3 regions of the Rummeliibacillus sp. TYF-LIM-RU47 genome follow, and region 2 is predicted to be linked to each of the others. Evidence: riboswitches for the same ligand, from Rfam matches in the RefSeq annotation. Region 2 holds a riboswitch; each other region holds the start of a gene.
What was found. A riboswitch is a leader RNA that binds a small molecule or an ion and turns the genes downstream of it on or off. The one in region 2 is predicted to bind lysine.
Positions count from the first base shown of each region.

Region 1: linked by a shared signal. The riboswitch ahead of dapA (4-hydroxy-tetrahydrodipicolinate synthase) and the one ahead of F0527_RS14180 (transporter substrate-binding domain-containing protein) in region 2 are both predicted to bind lysine.
Region 3: linked by a shared signal. The riboswitch ahead of F0527_RS16175 (amino acid permease) and the one ahead of F0527_RS14180 (transporter substrate-binding domain-containing protein) in region 2 are both predicted to bind lysine.

Region 1 covers NZ_VVIR01000003.1:78,654-84,627, forward strand. The annotation lists gene F0527_RS13010 (NADH-dependent flavin oxidoreductase) at 27-1,133, opposite strand; gene F0527_RS13015 (D-glycero-alpha-D-manno-heptose-1,7-bisphosphate 7-phosphatase) at 1,270-1,791, opposite strand; gene F0527_RS13020 (YsnF/AvaK domain-containing protein) at 1,960-2,988, shown strand; lysine riboswitch at 3,076-3,256, shown strand; gene dapA (4-hydroxy-tetrahydrodipicolinate synthase) at 3,371-4,267, shown strand; gene F0527_RS13030 (cupin domain-containing protein) at 4,330-4,857, shown strand; gene F0527_RS17125 (hypothetical protein) at 5,008-5,974, opposite strand, start outside.
Region 2 covers NZ_VVIR01000004.1:108,786-114,759, forward strand. The annotation lists gene ldmS (L-aspartate--L-methionine ligase LdmS) at 1-1, shown strand, start outside; gene F0527_RS14175 (hypothetical protein) at 193-1,647, shown strand; lysine riboswitch at 1,744-1,930, shown strand; gene F0527_RS14180 (transporter substrate-binding domain-containing protein) at 2,034-2,885, shown strand; gene F0527_RS14185 (amino acid ABC transporter permease) at 3,050-3,796, shown strand; gene F0527_RS14190 (amino acid ABC transporter ATP-binding protein) at 3,817-4,545, shown strand; gene F0527_RS14195 (ATP-binding protein) at 4,833-5,974, shown strand, end outside.
Region 3 covers NZ_VVIR01000007.1:3,724-9,697, forward strand. The annotation lists gene F0527_RS16175 (amino acid permease) at 1-1,459, opposite strand, end outside; lysine riboswitch at 1,600-1,779, opposite strand; gene F0527_RS16180 (CynX/NimT family MFS transporter) at 1,974-3,188, shown strand; gene F0527_RS16185 (nitric oxide synthase oxygenase) at 3,239-4,318, opposite strand; gene F0527_RS16190 (catalase) at 4,832-5,974, shown strand, end outside.

The DNA of each region.
Region 1 (5,974 bases), on a different contig from region 2:
TACTATTTGTCAAAAATTCTGTCAAGTCAAGCCTTCATTCCAGGAATCCAATTTGGTCTTTTAAGCGCTTCCCACATCGGGTCAGGGATCGCTAATTCTTTCTGCATAGACATATCCATTTCTGTTCGGATCGATGAAGGATTTTCTTGCGCCTTTTGCACCCAATCCGGTTCAATTAATAATTCACGACCTAATGCAACAAGATCGACACCTGTCTCCAATGCTTTCACTGCATCGTCGAAACTATAAATGGAACCTACCCCAATCAATGCAGTACGGCCATTGATCGTTTCAATTAACAGTTGAACACGTGTCTTTTCTTTGTCGCCAGTAAAACGATGCGGCTTCGTAAAGAATTCCATATGTGATACATGCAGATAATCCAGCCCTTCTGCAGCCAAAGCATCTACAAGTTGGATAGTATCATCCATTGTAATCCCGTTTTCTTCAGGTTCTTCAGGTGAGAAGCGATAGCCAATGATAAAGGCTTCTTTGGCATGCTTTTTAGCCACTTGTTTTACTTCACGCAGAACCTCTAATGGAAAGCGCATACGGTTCTCAATTACTCCACCATATTCATCTGTTCTTTTATTCGTGTGGGCAGAGAAAAATTGTTGCAATAAGTATGTGTTCGCCCCATGAATCTCAACGCCGTCATAGCCTGCTTCAATCGCACGACGCGTTGTTTCGCCATAGGCTTTGATTGCTTCTTTTACTTCTTCCGTTGTCATTGGTCTTGGTGTTGCATTGTCTGGAAAAGCGACATCGCTTGCACTCACGATTTCGCCATTCGGCACCTCTTCAGGAATAGAGCGTCTGCCACCATGGAAAATTTGAAGCACTGCTTTTGCTCCTCCAGCATGAATCGCATCAGCCACGCGTTTTAGACTAGGGATAAACTTGTCATCATATCCAGCAAACTGTCTTGGAAAACCTTTGCCGTTTTCTAAGACATGCGTGCAAGCTGTCACAATCATACCGACACCTTTTGAACGGCGGTCGTAATAAGCGACCTCCGCGTCTGTAACGGTACCATCGTCATTACCAGAGTAGTTCGTCATAGGTGCCATTACCACTCGATTGCGCAATGTAACCCCGTTTTTCAATGTATATTCTTCAAATAAATCTGCCATACATATTGACCTCCTATTTTTCATTTCTTCACTAATTTATCGTATTCTGCATGAAATCATGTGTCAAAGAATTGAAACTCCAGCAAAACAACTTTTGTACGTTCACGTTGTACAATAGGTACATTACAGATGCAAACTATTGATGTGCTATAATCCATTCTGCCGCTTCGCTCAGGTCATTACATACTGCATCGGCTATTGGATCGCGTTCACCTAAATAAACTGTTTTCGTCCCTGCTTTCTTCCCCGCCATAATATCTGTATCCGTATCACCAACCATAAATGATTTTGATAAGTCAACTTCATATTTTGTTGCTAAGTCTTCAATTAACTTGCTGTTAGGCTTTCGGCAAGCGCAACCAGCTTTTGGTTTATGTGGACAATAGACTGCCTCATCCACCTGAGCTCCCTGTTTCTTTAACTCCTCAATCATATGCAAGTGGATTTTTTTCAATTCCGATTCTTTCATATATCCAAGACCTACACCGCCCTGATTGGTGACCACAAACACAAAATCAAAATAAGCATTCAATTTTTTTATGGCTTCGGGAACACCCGGTAAGAAATACAAATCTTTCGGTTTGTTCACAAACTTTACCCTATTGGTTAGTACCTCATTAATGACCCCATCACGATCTAAAAATACGGCTTTTTTCATATATATAAGCACCTTTCTTTAGCGTTTATCTTCTTCATCATTGTCACATTTTACTAATTCTAAAACAAACATTCTTTTATGCTTAAGCGTTTCGTTGAAAGAGATTCGGGTATATTTATGTTGTAATCACATATCAAAAAAATGAAACAAATAATGGAGGTAATACACATGGATAAAAAAGTATTAGGAATTTATAACTCAAGCGCGGAAGTGATTAAAGCTATTGATGAATATCGTCAAAAAGGATATGCAACTGACGATTTCTCAATTGCACTTAATACAACAAACTTCCCTTCTGCTCCATCAGTCGTAAAAAATGAAACAGGTGTACTAACAGAAGATGTCGGTGGTCGCAATATGGAAGAAGATGAAGGTTTCTTCGATCGCCTAGCAGCAGTATTTAAAGGTGATTTCCACACAGATGTGGACCATGCATCTTATTACGAATATTTCTTAACACTTGGCTTTGATGAAGAATCTGCTCGTCGCTACGAACGCGATATTAACGATGGCCGTATTCTACTTTTAGCAAACAAAGAAGATGATGCCCTTTTAGGCACTGCTGACCCACTAACACCAGTAGACAACCAAGAGGCAAATGTAGGTCTTGATACCACAGTAGCTACTAATGATACAGTGGATGTTAATAATACAGTGGCAGATGAGCAAACATTAAAATTGCGCAAAGAACAACTTGATGTTGAAAAAGACCAAGTACAAACTGGTGAGGTTGAAGTTCACAAAGATGTTGTGGAAGAACCACAAACAGTCAATGTACCTGTCACACACGATGAAGTATATGTGGAAAGACGAAAAGTTACCGATGAAGCAGCTGCCACTACAGATGCTTATGCTCCAATGGGCGAAGACGACACCATCCGTATTCCAATCGTCGAAGAACAAATTGAAGTGACTAAAAGACCAGTGGTAAACGAAGAAGTAGTCATTGGTAAAAAACAAGTGACCGAAACAGAACAAGTCACTGATAATCTAAAACGCGAGGAAGCACGCATTGAAACGACTGGTGATGCTTCTGTTACAGATAGCGATGTAGATGCTGCAAATCGTGGTGCTATTACAGAGCAAGAATTGTACGACCCTGCAAATCAAAACGATAATGACCTTAAAAAGAACAATCTTGATGATACGCTTACAGCTGGCAATATGAATGCCGATATTAAAAACAGAGAAATATAATAATATTTAGCTTTCTATCTTGTAAAAGCATAGCTAGACTGCTATACTTTCTGTAATTGAATATTCACTTATTTCAATATCTTTTGAAATAAGGATAGAGGCGCAAAAACCATGAGTAAGCTGCAAGAGGATGATGAGATCCGACTACTGCAGTGGAAAGGGGAATTTGCCGAAGCTTAGAGAAACTCATATTTCTCTATTGCTGGGCCTGTTGTTGAATAAACACAGGACTGTCATGTAGGAAACTATATGGAGGGCTATCGTACGCATGGAGATGACTTTATGAATTCTCGCAGCAACGTAGTCACATCACGTTGCTGCTTTTTTTGCGTCATTTTCTATACTGCCCTTCTCCAAAAAATGAAAAGGAAGTGGAGAAGCAATGAATTTTGGAAGAATTATAACGGCGATGGTGACCCCATTTGACCAACAAGGAAATATTGACTTTAGAGCTACTCGTGAGCTGATTAATTATCTTATCGAAAACGGCTCAGATGGCATTGTGGTAGCTGGCACTACAGGTGAATCCCCTACACTCACAACGGCAGAAAAAATCAGTTTATTTCAATTTGTCGTAGATGAAGTAAACCATAGGGTTCCTGTTATTGCAGGCACCGGATCTAATAATACAAGGGCATCCATTGAACTGACTAAATCTGCTGAAGATACTGGGGTGGATGGAATCATGCTTGTTGCACCTTACTATAATAAACCATCACAAGAAGGTCTTTATCAGCACTTCAAAGCAATTGCGGATTCAACGCAGCTACCAATCATTCTCTACAATATCCCTGGAAGAAGTGTTGTCAATCTATCCGTTGAAACAGTCACTCGCCTTGCCGCGATTAATAACATCGTGTCCATTAAAGATGCGAGCGGAAATTTGGATGCAATGGCTGAACTCATTACAAAAACACCCAATGATTTCAGTGTCTATACAGGAGAAGACCATTTAACACTGCCATCTTTATCGATTGGCGCTACTGGCGTTATTTCTGTATCTTCCCATATTATTGGAAATGAAATGCAAGCGATGATGGAAAAGTTTAAAAACGGGAATGTGATGGAAGCTGCGGTAGATCATCGTAGGCTTCTCCCTATATTCAAAGGACTATTTAGCGCACCTAACCCTTGCCCTGTAAAAGCCGGACTGAATCTGAGAGGAATAGCAGTAGGCGGTGTACGTTTGCCTTTAATACCCCTTAATGAAGAAGAAACTACTGAGTTGCAGCATCTATTGCAGACTGTATGTAAAGAAGACACAGCTTTAAAAAGTTAATTTAAAATAGGCACCAAAGTTCCGCGAGAAGCGTACAGTATAGTAAAAAAAGGAATGATGTTTTGTATCACTATCATTGTCCATCTTGCGGAACAACCCACGGCTATTATCCGAATAGCCCCTCCCCTTACCAGTTTCAAAATCAATACCAGCAAACCTACCAAAGTCCGAATAGTGTTTATTTAAGAGATTATGGTCCAGCACCTTTTGCTCTCAATATAGACACAGCAACAAAACAAAACACAAACTACCGCACAGCGCTATGGTCCGGTGAGCATTTGCAGCTTACTCTGATGAGCATTCCGGTCGGAGGAGATATTGGTTTGGAGATTCACCCGCATACGGACCAGTTTATTCGCATTGAAGAAGGCGAAGGCCTTGTACAAATGGGTAAGAATAAACAGTTCTTAGACTTCCAGCAACCAGTGCGGAATGATTATGTCTTTTTCGTTCCAGCTGGTACATGGCATAATCTAACCAATACAGGCAACAAGCCAATCAAGCTGTATTCAATCTATGCACCTCCTAACCATCCACGCGGCACGGTCCATCAAACCAAAGCAATCGCCGAAGCGGAGGAACCCCAATAAAAAAGCATTAAATAAGCAGCTTCCGCCTTATGGGGAGGCTGCTTTTTCTGAATAAAGGGTGATTCTTCCTTTTAAATTTTGAACATAAGAAAAGGAGAATCTTTTTTCGCAAGATTCTCCTTTTCTACTGATTTAATTAGCGAATACCTTTTATTTCGGTGTAACTTTAATAGTCAAAGGAGCTTTGAGGCTATAACGGCCTTTTTTCACGGTATAAACAAACTCCCGTTTATCAGTTCCTTCTGCGATGGTTGCTTTTTTCACTAGGTGATGGTTGTGATCGTATAATAGCATTTTTCCAGAACCCGTTAACTCAAATTTAAACTTCGTATCTTTTTTAACGTTCAGTGTATAAAAACGACTTTCTTGATTTGGTTTATTGATTTTTAAATGGGGTGTCGTTTCGTAGCGAATCCCCACATGTCCTGGAACACCTTTTTGAGTAGGTATAATCGACAATGAATACTTGCCGTTTGGTGCATTTGATGAGAAGTGTGTTGTCGAAATATGAACAACTGGATATGTTTTACCTGTTTTTTTATTCGTCAACACAATATTTTCAACCGTTCTTTTAAATGGATCTTCGTTTGATACGCCATACAACATGATATGTTCATCCGTTGTTAGGTTGATATCAACTGAAGGGGTTGAATATTGGTAATACGGTAATTTTACTCTAGGCGTACTTAAAGCATTTGGACCAGAAGGAAGTTCTTTCATTGTCGTATAGTTATATGTTTGTTGGTATAGTTTGAAGCGGTATAGTGCATTTGGTTTTCCTTTTATCGCTACATAGTAAACACCTTTTTCGAGATAGCGTAATTTTTTCGCAACTCCTTCATCACTATCGTTGATTGCTTCTTTTGTGTCACTCATCCAAAAAGCTAGATTTGACACTTCATGATTTCCAACAAAGTAATAGTTTCCTTCTACTTGATCGACATTAATAGCGTAATATGCAAATCCCTTGTCATCAAATGTTCCCTTTGCAACTTCCCCCGCAGCAAGTGGTTTGTACGTTGCTGTAGTAGAAGCTTGTTCAAACGATATTTTTTCGCCAAGCTCTGAAAAACCTGCAATAAGTTCATTTTCTAAAGTAGCTGTATCTACTGTTTCA
Region 2 (5,974 bases):
ATTCCTCTGGCTTTTTTTTGATTTGTTTAAGCCCAAATGTATTATTTATGGTAGAATTTTTTAGTAGTAGCACTGTAAAATTAACAAAGAAGATACTACTTTTAGTAGAAAGAGCACTTTTATTATAGATGAACAATACTAACCACTTAATAATTAGATATAGAAAATTAAATGAATATGGGGAGAAAACCAATGAAGAGCTGGGAATTTATATTACGCGATTATATGATTGGGCGTCCGGTCATTGCTATTCAGTACGATGAGGACGATCCGACAGTTGGAGAAATTGTAGACTTAAATAGAGAGTTGCCTTATGGGCAAATCGAAGTAACAGAAGACGGAAAATTAGCATCACTTTTAATTGAAATGGAAGACATCATGGAACACAATGATGTGTCACTTGATGAGTATGAAGAATTAACACAAGAGGATTTGATGGGAATTGCGGAAGATTTTATAGATGAATTCTATCAAAAAGAACTTACTTTCCGCAGTATTTCTGAATGGAATGGTGAATCATACTTGTTAACGTTTGAAGCAAAGGATGTTGCACTAAATCTATTCTTGCCTAATTCAGGTGTGACGCTAGAAATAAATAAACAAGGTTTTATCCTGTCGGCTACCTTTAATCAGTCGTATTATCAGCTAGCCTATCCTGATATTCAGATTTCTGCTGAAGATGCTAGGGAAATTCTTTTTGAACAACCGCTTGTCGAACTTGCGATTGCAGACTTGAATGGGGAATTACAGCTTCTCTACAAACCAAAAAGTGGCACTTTTAGAGTACATGTAGACGGTAGTCTCCAATACGAAGAGGATTTTATGGAATATGGGGAGCAAAATGCTAATTCCTTTGAGCCCGTTACAGTAACCGAGAGTGTAAAAACATTGCTTGGTGTAACTGATGATATGCAATTGATTGAGGACGGAGCAAATCGTTTTTGGTATATAGGCAATTCGAAAAACACCGATGAAGAAGAACCTGTTATTAAAATTGAAAACATAGATTCTATGTTTATGGAATACGAATCGCTGGTAGAGTGGGAAGAGCAGAAAGAAGAACTGCCAGAAGCTACATTAGCTAATAAAGCAAAAATGTTCCTAGAGGCGATTGTGGGCGATGTCCATGAAAAGTACCTGTTAGAAGTACAGCAAGGGGAAATGGAATATTCGTCATATGGCATAATAACAGAAGAAGACTTGTCAGAAGAGGAACGACAATTCTTTGAAGAGTTGGAGTTAGAAGAAGATGATGAGTTTGACGAAAACTTTGACTTTGAGCCATACACAACATTTTCATTTATAAGACAGCATAAGGGTGTCCTATTAAGTGATTACACCATTCATATCAATGTAGGGAAATATACGGGGATTATTCGTGAATGTTCGCTGCTGTTGCCAAACGAAGGGAAGTTAAATACCCTAGACATTGTACCAGTCCTGCCTTTAGAGGAAGCCGACGCTAAATTTAAAGAACAGCTGGAAATGCATCTTGCACGAACTGAGGTCAATGATGAAGAAGATGAAGACCTAATTATATATGATTTGACTTATGAAGCAGAATTTCCAGCTGGAAAAGAAATCATGGCTATTAATGCCATGAGCGGGGAAGTCTATTATGCAGAAGAAGAATATGAGGAAGATTGATGGCTAGAATCTTTTAAATTGTTGAAATATTATTGACATCCATTCCATCCCTATTGTAGACTGTTTAAAACATAACTAAATATAGCCTCACTTATACGGTGAGGTAGAGGCGCAGTATTTATTAGTTCTTAGTGGAGTTAGAGAAAGCGATGAGTCTAAGAAGAAGGAAATATTGCCGAAGTGTGTAACAAGTTTCTCATTGTTGTATGCTGGGTCTGCAGTGAATAACTGCAGGACTGTCTCAATAAATTTCTATGGTTTATTGAGTTGTGCTATCTCAAATTGGGATATAAGTAGAGGATTTAGGACTAGAATTACGTAGCCCTGAGTTCAACTCAGGTCTATAATTCTAGTCTTTTTTATTTAGAAAAAAGGGAGAGATCAATATGAAAAAAATAGGAACACTGTTATCAAGCATGTTACTAATTGCTGTGCTAATTCTAACAGGGTGCAGTTCTAAAGAATCTGGTGATGCAAAGTCTTCAGGCAGCAAAGGAAGCGACACATTTACAGTCGGCATGGAAGCAGGTTATCCGCCGTTTAACTGGACGCAAAGTGACGATTCTAATGGTGCGGTTGCCATTCAAGGGAACGCTGAGTATGCAGGTGGGTATGATGTTCAAATTGCCAAAAAAATTGCAGATGGCTTAGGGAAAAAACTTGTCATTTCTAAAATGGAATGGGACGGTTTAGTGCCAGCTTTAGCTTCAGGTAAGATAGATGCGATTATTGCAGGGATGTCTCCTACTGAAGAACGCAAAAAGACAATCGACTTCTCTGACAATTACTATACATCTCATCTAGTGATGGTCGTTAAAAAAGGAAGTAAATATGAAAATGCTACTTCAATTGAAGACTTTAAAGGGGCAAGAGTAACAGCTCAATTAAATACATTCCACTATACAGTTATTGATCAAATTCCAGGCGTGAAAAAACAAACAGCAACGGATAATTTCTCCGCTATGCGCGTGGCTTTACAAGCAGGCAAGATGGATGCATATGTTTCAGAGAAACCAGAAGCAGTATCAGCAACTTCAGCCAATGATCAATTTAAAATGGTTGAATTTAGCGACGGCAAAGGATTTAAAACAGCCGCGGAAGATACACAAACAGCAGTGGGTATACCGAAAGATAGCAAATTAACAAAGAAAATCAATGAAATACTAAAAGGCATCTCAGAAGAAGAGCGTACAAAAATGATGGATGATGCCATTAAACAACAACCAGCAGCCAAATAATGCAAAAGTTCACTTAGTGAAAGTGCTCTTCAGCTTTCACTAGCTTTGCATCAATCGCGCTTTAACATGTAATATTTACGCCTAAAGGATACGGCATGTATTAAAGCTTTGTTATAGGAGAGACATAAGCATCTGTTAAGGCGCTGTTTGGAGGAGGAAAATAGATGAGTTTAGAATGGTTTATAGAGATTATCGTCAATAACTGGCCAATGTTTTTAAGAGGCGCATGGATGACGTTGCTCATTGCGACAGTTGGTACAATTTTTGGCGCCTTAATTGGCTTAATCATCGGTATTATTCATACAATCCCGAAAAGCAAAAGTAGAATTAAAAGAGTATTTTTAAAATGCGTAAGCATCATTTTATCGGTATATGTGGAATTTTTCCGCGGAACCCCAATGATTGTGCAGGCGATGGTTGTTTACTTTGGTTCTGACCTGATATTTCACATTGATATGAACCGTACATTTGCGGCAATGTTCATTGTTTCTCTCAATACAGGGGCTTACATGGCAGAAATCGTACGAGGTGGCATTATTAGCATCGACAATGGACAATTTGAAGCAGCACGCGCGATTGGTATGAATCATTGGAAAACGATGGTGCATGTCGTTTTGCCACAGGTAATGCGCAATATTTTGCCAGCTACAAGCAATCAATACATTATGAATATTAAAGATACATCAGTGTTAAATGTGATCGGTGTTACCGAATTATTCTTCCAAACGAAGACGATTGCAGGAAATAACTTCCGCTACTTTGAGTCATTCTTTGTCGCCTGTATCATTTATCTGATTATGACTATTATAGTGACACAAATATTGAGATATTTCGAAAGAAAACTTGCCGGCAATGCAACATATCAGCTAATAGATAATCAAGAAATGCTGAGCGGACAGAAGGCATCATAATAACAAAGGAGAGGGATTCTATGGAAAACATTATCGATATCATGCATCTCAATAAATCCTTTGGATCACATGAGGTATTAAGAGATATTAACTTTTCTGTTAAGGAGGGTGAAGTAGTTTGTGTGATTGGCTCTTCGGGCTCAGGGAAATCAACACTGCTGCGCTGTATTAACTTGCTTGAATCGCCCACTGGCGGAAAGATTTTATATAAAGGACAGGATATACTGGACCAAGAGCATAATTTAAATACATACCGTACTCACCTCGGCATGGTATTCCAGCAATTTAATCTGTTTAATAACTGTGATGTATTAAGCAATTGTATGGTAGGACCAATAAAAGTATTAAAGCGGCCAAAGGAAGAAGCGAAGGAAGTGGCGATGAAATATTTAAAGGTTGTCGGGATGGATCGTTACAAAAATGCTCGTCCCCATCAGCTTTCAGGTGGCCAAAAACAACGTGTAGCCATTGCCAGAGCCCTCTCTATGCAGCCTGATGCGCTACTGTTTGACGAACCGACATCTGCCTTAGACCCTGAGATGGTAGGAGAAGTCTTGAAAGTGATGAAAGAGCTGGCGAATCTAGGTTTAACAATGATTATAGTGACACATGAAATGGAATTTGCAAGGGAAGTTTCCGATCGTATTGTCTTTATGGATCAAGGTGTTATCGTAGAAGATGGCAAGCCAGAAGAGGTATTTAATCAACCTAAGAATGAGCGTACAAGGGCATTTTTGCAAAGAGCATAACAAAATACAGGGAACTATTAAATGGTTTCTCGAAATCTCAAATGATTTTCAGCACACCTATTCATTTTTCATAAAAGCTCATTGATCAAATGAGCTAACAGTTAGACGATATCCACGCCCTTAGTAGCGTGGATATCGTCTTTTGTTTTTTATATGACTTATAAGTTTCACCGTATTTTTTCATTCTAGTGCAATCATGGTAATATAAAGAGAATATATTATCTGATTGGAGGGGAATCTCCATAGGCATTAGTCAAAAAAATTGGTTGAAGTCGGAAACGATATGGATGTTATTGATCGCTGTTTTAACAGCTGTCAGTAGCGAAATTAAACTCTCTCCCTTTCAAGGCGAACCGTTTCGCTTTGGAGTAGGCAGTATAACTTTCTTAGTGCTTCTGTTAGCTCGGAAACCAAAGTCCGTTTTAAAAACAGGTATTATAACGGGGACAACCGTAGTTCTTTTTCGTCTCATTATTTCAGTTATATTTTACAGTGGCACATGGGACAATAGCTTTCAAGAACATCTTCCTGCGTTTTTTTATTACTTCTTGTATGTTCTCCTTTTTCAATTCATAAAGCTGGAGAAATTTATTGATTCACCATTTAAATTAGGTTTAATCGCTACAGGCATTGAAATTGTGGCGAACACTGCGGAGCATTTGCTGAGATACCTTATGTCAGTTACCAATATAGGTATTTCTGATCTGCTCTTAATTGTGATGGTTGCTTTTTTAAGAAGCTTTTTTGTTGTGGGTATTTTTAGTTCAATCATTGCAATGGAAGAGAAAAAACGAGTAGGTGAACAACTATCACTCGACTCTGGTTTATACGTAGAAACGCTCTATTTGCAAAAAATGATGAATCATATCGAACAAATTATGGCTGATAGTTATGACTTTTATCGAACATTGAAAGCTGATAATCAAACAAACCTTAGCGTACGCGCGCTCCGTATTTCCCAGGAAATCCATGAGGTGAAAAAGGATGCTCAAAGAATCTTTTCAGGCCTTTCAGACATATCTGTAGTGAAAACAAATGAGGAGTACTATTTATCGAATATTGTAGAATTTGTAGAAAAAGCAAATTTTAAATATAGCAGTATGTTAAATAAAAGAGTGGAACTCAAAACTACTCAGACGGTCGACTTTATCCTATCTCAGCAAAATCCTATTCTAGCCATTCTCAATAACTTAGTTGCAAATGCTGTGGAAGCAATCGAGGAATCTGGCATGATAAGCGTGTCTATATGGGCAGAAGGGAATATGATTCATTTTAAAGTGCAAGATAATGGGACTGGCATTAAAGAAGAAGATATGGATATTATCTTTGAACCGGGTTTTACAACAAAATACAATCAACAAGGCGTTGCGGCTACTGGTATTGGCCTTTCACATGTAAAAGAAATAATCAACATGCTTGAAGGAGAAAT
Region 3 (5,974 bases), on a different contig from region 2:
TTGTTTTACATTTCAGTTTATGGCCAAACCAGATAATAAGGAAGATTGGCAAGCCAATATAGGATACTAGGATGCCATACCAATCAATATGGTCGCCTGTAAACGCTGTGTAGTTTTGCCCTAAGATAACGATCGCACAAAGGACAAAGGCAAAAATCGGGCCAAATGGGAAAAATTTAGAGCGATACGGCAACTCTGAGAGATCACGACCCTGTGCCACAAATGCTTTTCGGAAACGATAATGACTGGTCGCTATACCAAGCCATGCAATGAAACCGCACATACCAGAAGCATTTAAGAGCCAGATATACACTGTACCAGATCCAAAAAGTGATGCCAAAAAGGATAAACAAGCCACTGCTACTGTTAAAACAAGTGCTGCAACAGGAACACCGCGGTTGTTTAGTTTTTTGAAAATCTTCGGTGCATTACCTTCCATTGCTAATTCACGTAATGTACGAGATGCTGCATATAACCCTGAGTTGCCGGCTGAAAGAATCGCTGTAAGGATAACTGCGTTCATCACAGAAGCAGCAAAGGCAATGCCTGCATTTTCAAATATTAATGTAAAAGGACTTACTGCCACGTCATCGCTATTTGCTAAACGTGCATCCGTATAAGGAATTAATAAGCCGATCGCTAAGATAGCTAAAACATAAAACAATAGAATTCGCCAAAAGACCGAGCGTACAGCCTGTGGGATTGTTTTTTCTGGATTTTCCGTTTCACCAGCTGTAATCCCAAGCAATTCTGTCCCTTGGAAGGAGAAGCCTGCAGCTAAGAAAATGCCTAATGTAGCAAAAAATCCACCATGGAAAGGCGCGTCGCCTTTAAAGAAATTAGTAAATCCAACAGGAGCATGTCCGCCGAGAATACCAAAAATCATTAAGAAACTAATGATAATAAATATAATAATTGTTGCTACTTTGATAAGCGCAAACCAATATTCGCTTTCACCAAAACTTTTTACTGACAAAAAGTTTAAAGTAAAGATAATTATAAGAAATGCAGCGCTCCAAATAAATGAAGGTGTGTGTGGGAACCAATATTTCATAACAATCGCTACAGCTGAAATTTCAGCTGCAATCGTTACTGCCCAGTTGTACCAATAATTCCAACCAAGCGCGAATCCTAATGAAGGATCAACAAATTTGGAAGCATATGTGCTGAATGATCCTGATACAGGCATATAAGCGGCCATTTCCCCTAAACTTGTCATAAGGAAAAATACCATTACACCAATTAGTCCATAAGCTAACAGTGCTCCTCCGGGACCCGCTTCTGCAACTGAGTTGCCGCTTGCTAAAAGTAGGCCTGTACCGATTGTACCGCCAAGTGAAATCATGGAAATATGGCGACTTTTTAAGCTGCGTTTCAGTTTCTGTTGTGTATTTGAATGAGAATCATGTTTAATGTTTGTTCGTATTCCTGCATTTGTATGTGTTTCTACTCTATTCATAACTCTCCTCTTTCCGTTTTTCATTGCAAGAAAAGGTCGAGCTGAAGGTATTCTTCGCCGCTGTCTATTACAGCTAAAATTTAAATAAAAAAGCCATCACATATATAACTGAGATGGCGTCCGAATTCCCCATCAACCTTGATCAAGATAGCTCAACACGCCGACTTTGGCGTGACAGTTCTGCACCTTTCGATAGCAGCCCCAGCACTAGCAATAAAAAGCTTGCTTGTACTTCGGCAATATTCCCTTTTTAATCGAGTCCTAAACGCTTTCTCGCCTCGTCGATTATACTCATGAATACCGCGACCTCTACCTCATCTATTGGATGAGGCATGCAATATATAGTTTTAAGTTACCTACATTGTAATATATTAAGCACATAACTACAAGGGTAAATAGAAAATTACTATATTTTAGAAAGAAGTGGACATGTTTTGTAAAACAAATATTGATAAAGCAAAATGATTCCTGTACGTTTTTATTATCTATTATAAATTCAAAAGGAGGATTTCCTTTGGCTTCAGAACAAGCTACGAACCGAAACAAGAAGCTGTCATGGGACAAAAAAACATGGCTTTTAGTGCTCGGTATTATCTTTATCGCCACAACATTGCGATCCCCTCTCACTGCTGTTGGCCCTATTATTGCAGATATTAAAGAAGAGCTCACTATATCAAATGTGTGGGCGGGATTGATTACAACTATCCCCTTGCTTGCATTTGCAGTTGTCTCACCATTTGTCCCTAAAATTTCACGACGTTTTGGATTTGAAAGAACATTGTTATCAGCCTTAATACTTTTGGCTATTGGTATCTTAATGCGTTCAGCGGGCAGTGTCTTTTTCTTATTCTTTGGAACGATTATCATCGGAGTTGCTATTTCATTTGGCAATGTCCTCTTGCCTGCTCTTATTAAATTAAAGTTTCCTCTTCAAGTAGGATTGTTAACAGCACTTTATTCTGTTTCCATGAACCTATCCGCCAGTATAGCAGCAGGCGTGAGCAATCCAATAGCAGAAACAACAATCGGATGGAAAGGAGCTCTTGCCTGTTGGGGTATTCTGGCCATTCTCGCTATCATAGTATGGCTACCACAATTGCGGAATCATGTGAAGGTAATAAACAGCAATGAACCTTCTCAACGTAATAAACCTATGTGGAAGTATCCTCTTACATGGGCTATTACCTTCACGATGGGGCTACAATCCCTGTTGTTTTATACGACGGCTACTTGGATTCCAGGACTGCTTGAAACCCAAGGCATGAGCCCGAGCAAAGCGGGATGGATGTTTTCTATTCTACAGATAGCACAATTGCCAATGACTTTTTTAACCCCGATTCTTGCAGGTAAAAAAGCTGACCAAAGGCCGCTCGTTGCATTATTGTCACTGTTTTACTTTGCAGGCTTTGCAGGTATATTTATGAATTGGACAGAGCTTACATTGTTATGGATGTTAATGATTGGATTCGCCGGAGGGGCATCCTTTAGTCTTTCTATGATGCTTTTCTCCCTTCGTTCTCGCAACGCACAAGAAGCAGCTGAGCTTTCAGGCACTGCACAATCCATCGGTTATTTGCTAGCTGCGATAGGACCTGTACTATATGGCTTTATCCATGACAGCTTCCATAGTTGGCATGCCGCTAACAGCTTATATCTTATTGTCACAGTCCTTTTGTTCGTCTTTGCATTCATTTCTGCTAAAGACCGATTTGTAACGAAAGAACAATAACAAAAGCGCCATTAGCCTGTAGCTAATGAGCGCTTTTTCATTTGTATTCTCTAGTCTTCCAATATCTTAAAAGGTGACGACCGATAAGAATACGCTGGCGAGTTCTTTTTATTTTTATACGGTTTATGAAAAATATGCGTTAAAGCCGGTGATAGAGGCGGAATAAGCCAAGTCCAATTGCCTGTTACATCTCTATTTTCCGCTTCTTCGTTCATTTCAAAACGTTTAAATTGCTGTGCTGCAGTGTGATGATCCACAATACTGACACCATCTTCCCGGAAAGAATACAAAACGGCTTCATTTAATTCTATTAGTGCACGATCTTGCCATAAGTTTGTGTTTGATCGCATATCTAAGCCCATCTTCTTCGCAATTAAAGGAAGCTGATTATAACGATTTTCGTCTGCAAGATTTCTTGCACCAATTTCCGTTCCCATATACCAACCGTTAAAAGGAGCGGCAGTATAGACGACTCCCCCTATCTCAAGAGGCATACTTGAAATGATAGGAACTGCATACCACTTTAAATGTAACTCAGAAAACCAGCTATATCCTGGATGCCTGATTTCCACTTCATTTATGTATATAGAAGGAATCTCAAAGAACTTAGGTGGACGATTATCAACTTGAATAACTAAAGGCAACACGTCAAATTGCCCTCTCTTCCCTTTCCATCCAAGTTTTAAGCACTCATTTGTAAAAGCAACCGAATCCGCATCACCCACAATGGTTTGATCTTCACATTCATAACCCGCATAGCGTATCAATTGATGATTCCAAATACGGACACGGCCGGGCTCAAAAATTGTGATACAAGGCTTGATCTTCCCATTATTAAAGGCATATTCAATATGACTTATCAATTTTTGAAAAATAGTTTCTTCTTCTAATACGCCCCGTTCATCCTTCACCTGAAGGGTTTTCCAAAATAACCTGCCTATACACTTATTGCTGTTCCTCCAAGCAACCTGAGCACCGTAGCTCAATTCTTCAGGAGTATGATTATAACTTCCATTTTCCTCAATTTCTTGACGTACCTCTTTCAAACGATGATCTAATTGTTCATCCGGCAAATGATTCTCTTTATAATATAAAGTCAAAAAAGCGACTGCTTCATCTATTATGGCCATTATGTCCTCCTCGACCTGTCATTACCCCTATGATAAATCAAAAAAATCAGCGAAAAAATATGTAGATTATATATTCATTTATAAAGAATTGGAGAAATAGCATTAACATATTCAATGTTGATAAAAGGAATAGATTTGGCAATGTATTCATAGCGTATAGTAATAGATATATATTTTCATTTATACCTATCCACAGCCTCCCAATGATAATAGTAATTATTATAAAGAAGTTGTTAATACAGTTAACATAATTAAAGAAGTCAAATAAGATATGTTTTTCAAACCATTTAAATTACATCCAAACCGTATTGTTGGCAAAGTTTAACGTTGAATATCAACTTTTATTTTTCACAATTTAAGGAAGCAAATTAATTGACAAACATCGTATTATTTATATTCTATTCTTTAAGATACAAATTCCTTAAAAATAATTATTATAATTTACATTTAGCTATGACTCTGTTATAGTTATTTTCGAAGAGATAATTCTATAGATTTAAGGGGGAATTATGAATGGCAAACGACCAAAATAAAAAATTAACAACTGCGGCTGGTGCACCTGTCGTAAGCAATACAAATTCAATGACAGCAGGCAAACGTGGTCCAGTTCTATTGCAAGATGTTTATTTAATTGAAAAACTAGCAAACTTTAACCGTGAAGTGATTCCTGAACGCCGTATGCACGCAAAAGGATCAGGTGCATTCGGAACATTTACTGTAACGCACGATATTACAAAATATACAAAAGCGGCTATCTTCTCTGAAGTTGGCAAGAAAACAGACATGTTCGCTCGATTCTCAACAGTAGCCGGTGAACGTGGTGCTGCTGATGCAGAACGCGATATCCGTGGTTTTGCATTAAAATTCTATACCGAACAAGGTAACTGGGACTTAGTCGGAAATAATACACCTGTATTCTTCTTCCGTGATGCCATGCATTTCCCTGATTTAAACCATGCTGTTAAACGCGACCCTCGTACAAATATGCGTTCCGCGAATAACAACTGGGACTTCTGGACAAATCTTCCTGAAGCATTACACCAAATCACATATGTAATGGGCGACCGTGGAATTCCTACTGACTACCGCCATATGCATGGTTTTGGTTCTCATACGTATTCAATGATTAATGCTAATAATGAGCGCGTGTATGTTAAATTCCACTTTGAAACACAACAAGGAATCAAAAACTACACTGACCAAGAAGCAGCAGAAGTAGTTGCAAATGACCGTGAGTCTTCACAACGTGATTTATATGAAGCAATCGAACGCGGCGAATTCCCTAAATGGAAAATGTCTATCCAAGTGATGACAGATGAACAAGCGCGTAACCACCGCGACAATCCATTCGATTTAACAAAGGTATGGTATAAATCTGAATATCCACTAATTCCAGTAGGAGAATTTGAATTAAATCGCAATGCGGAAAACTACTTTGCGGATGTAGAACAAGCTGCATTCCAACCATCAAATGTAGTGCCTGGTATTAGCTTCTCACCAGACCGCATGTTGCAAGCTCGTTTATTCTCGTATGCAGATGCTCAACGCTACCGCCTAGGTGTGAATAATTTCCAAATACCAGTAAACGCACCAAAATGCCCAGTGCATAACTTCCATCGCGATGGTGCTATGCGCGTTGACGGTAACTTAGGTAGC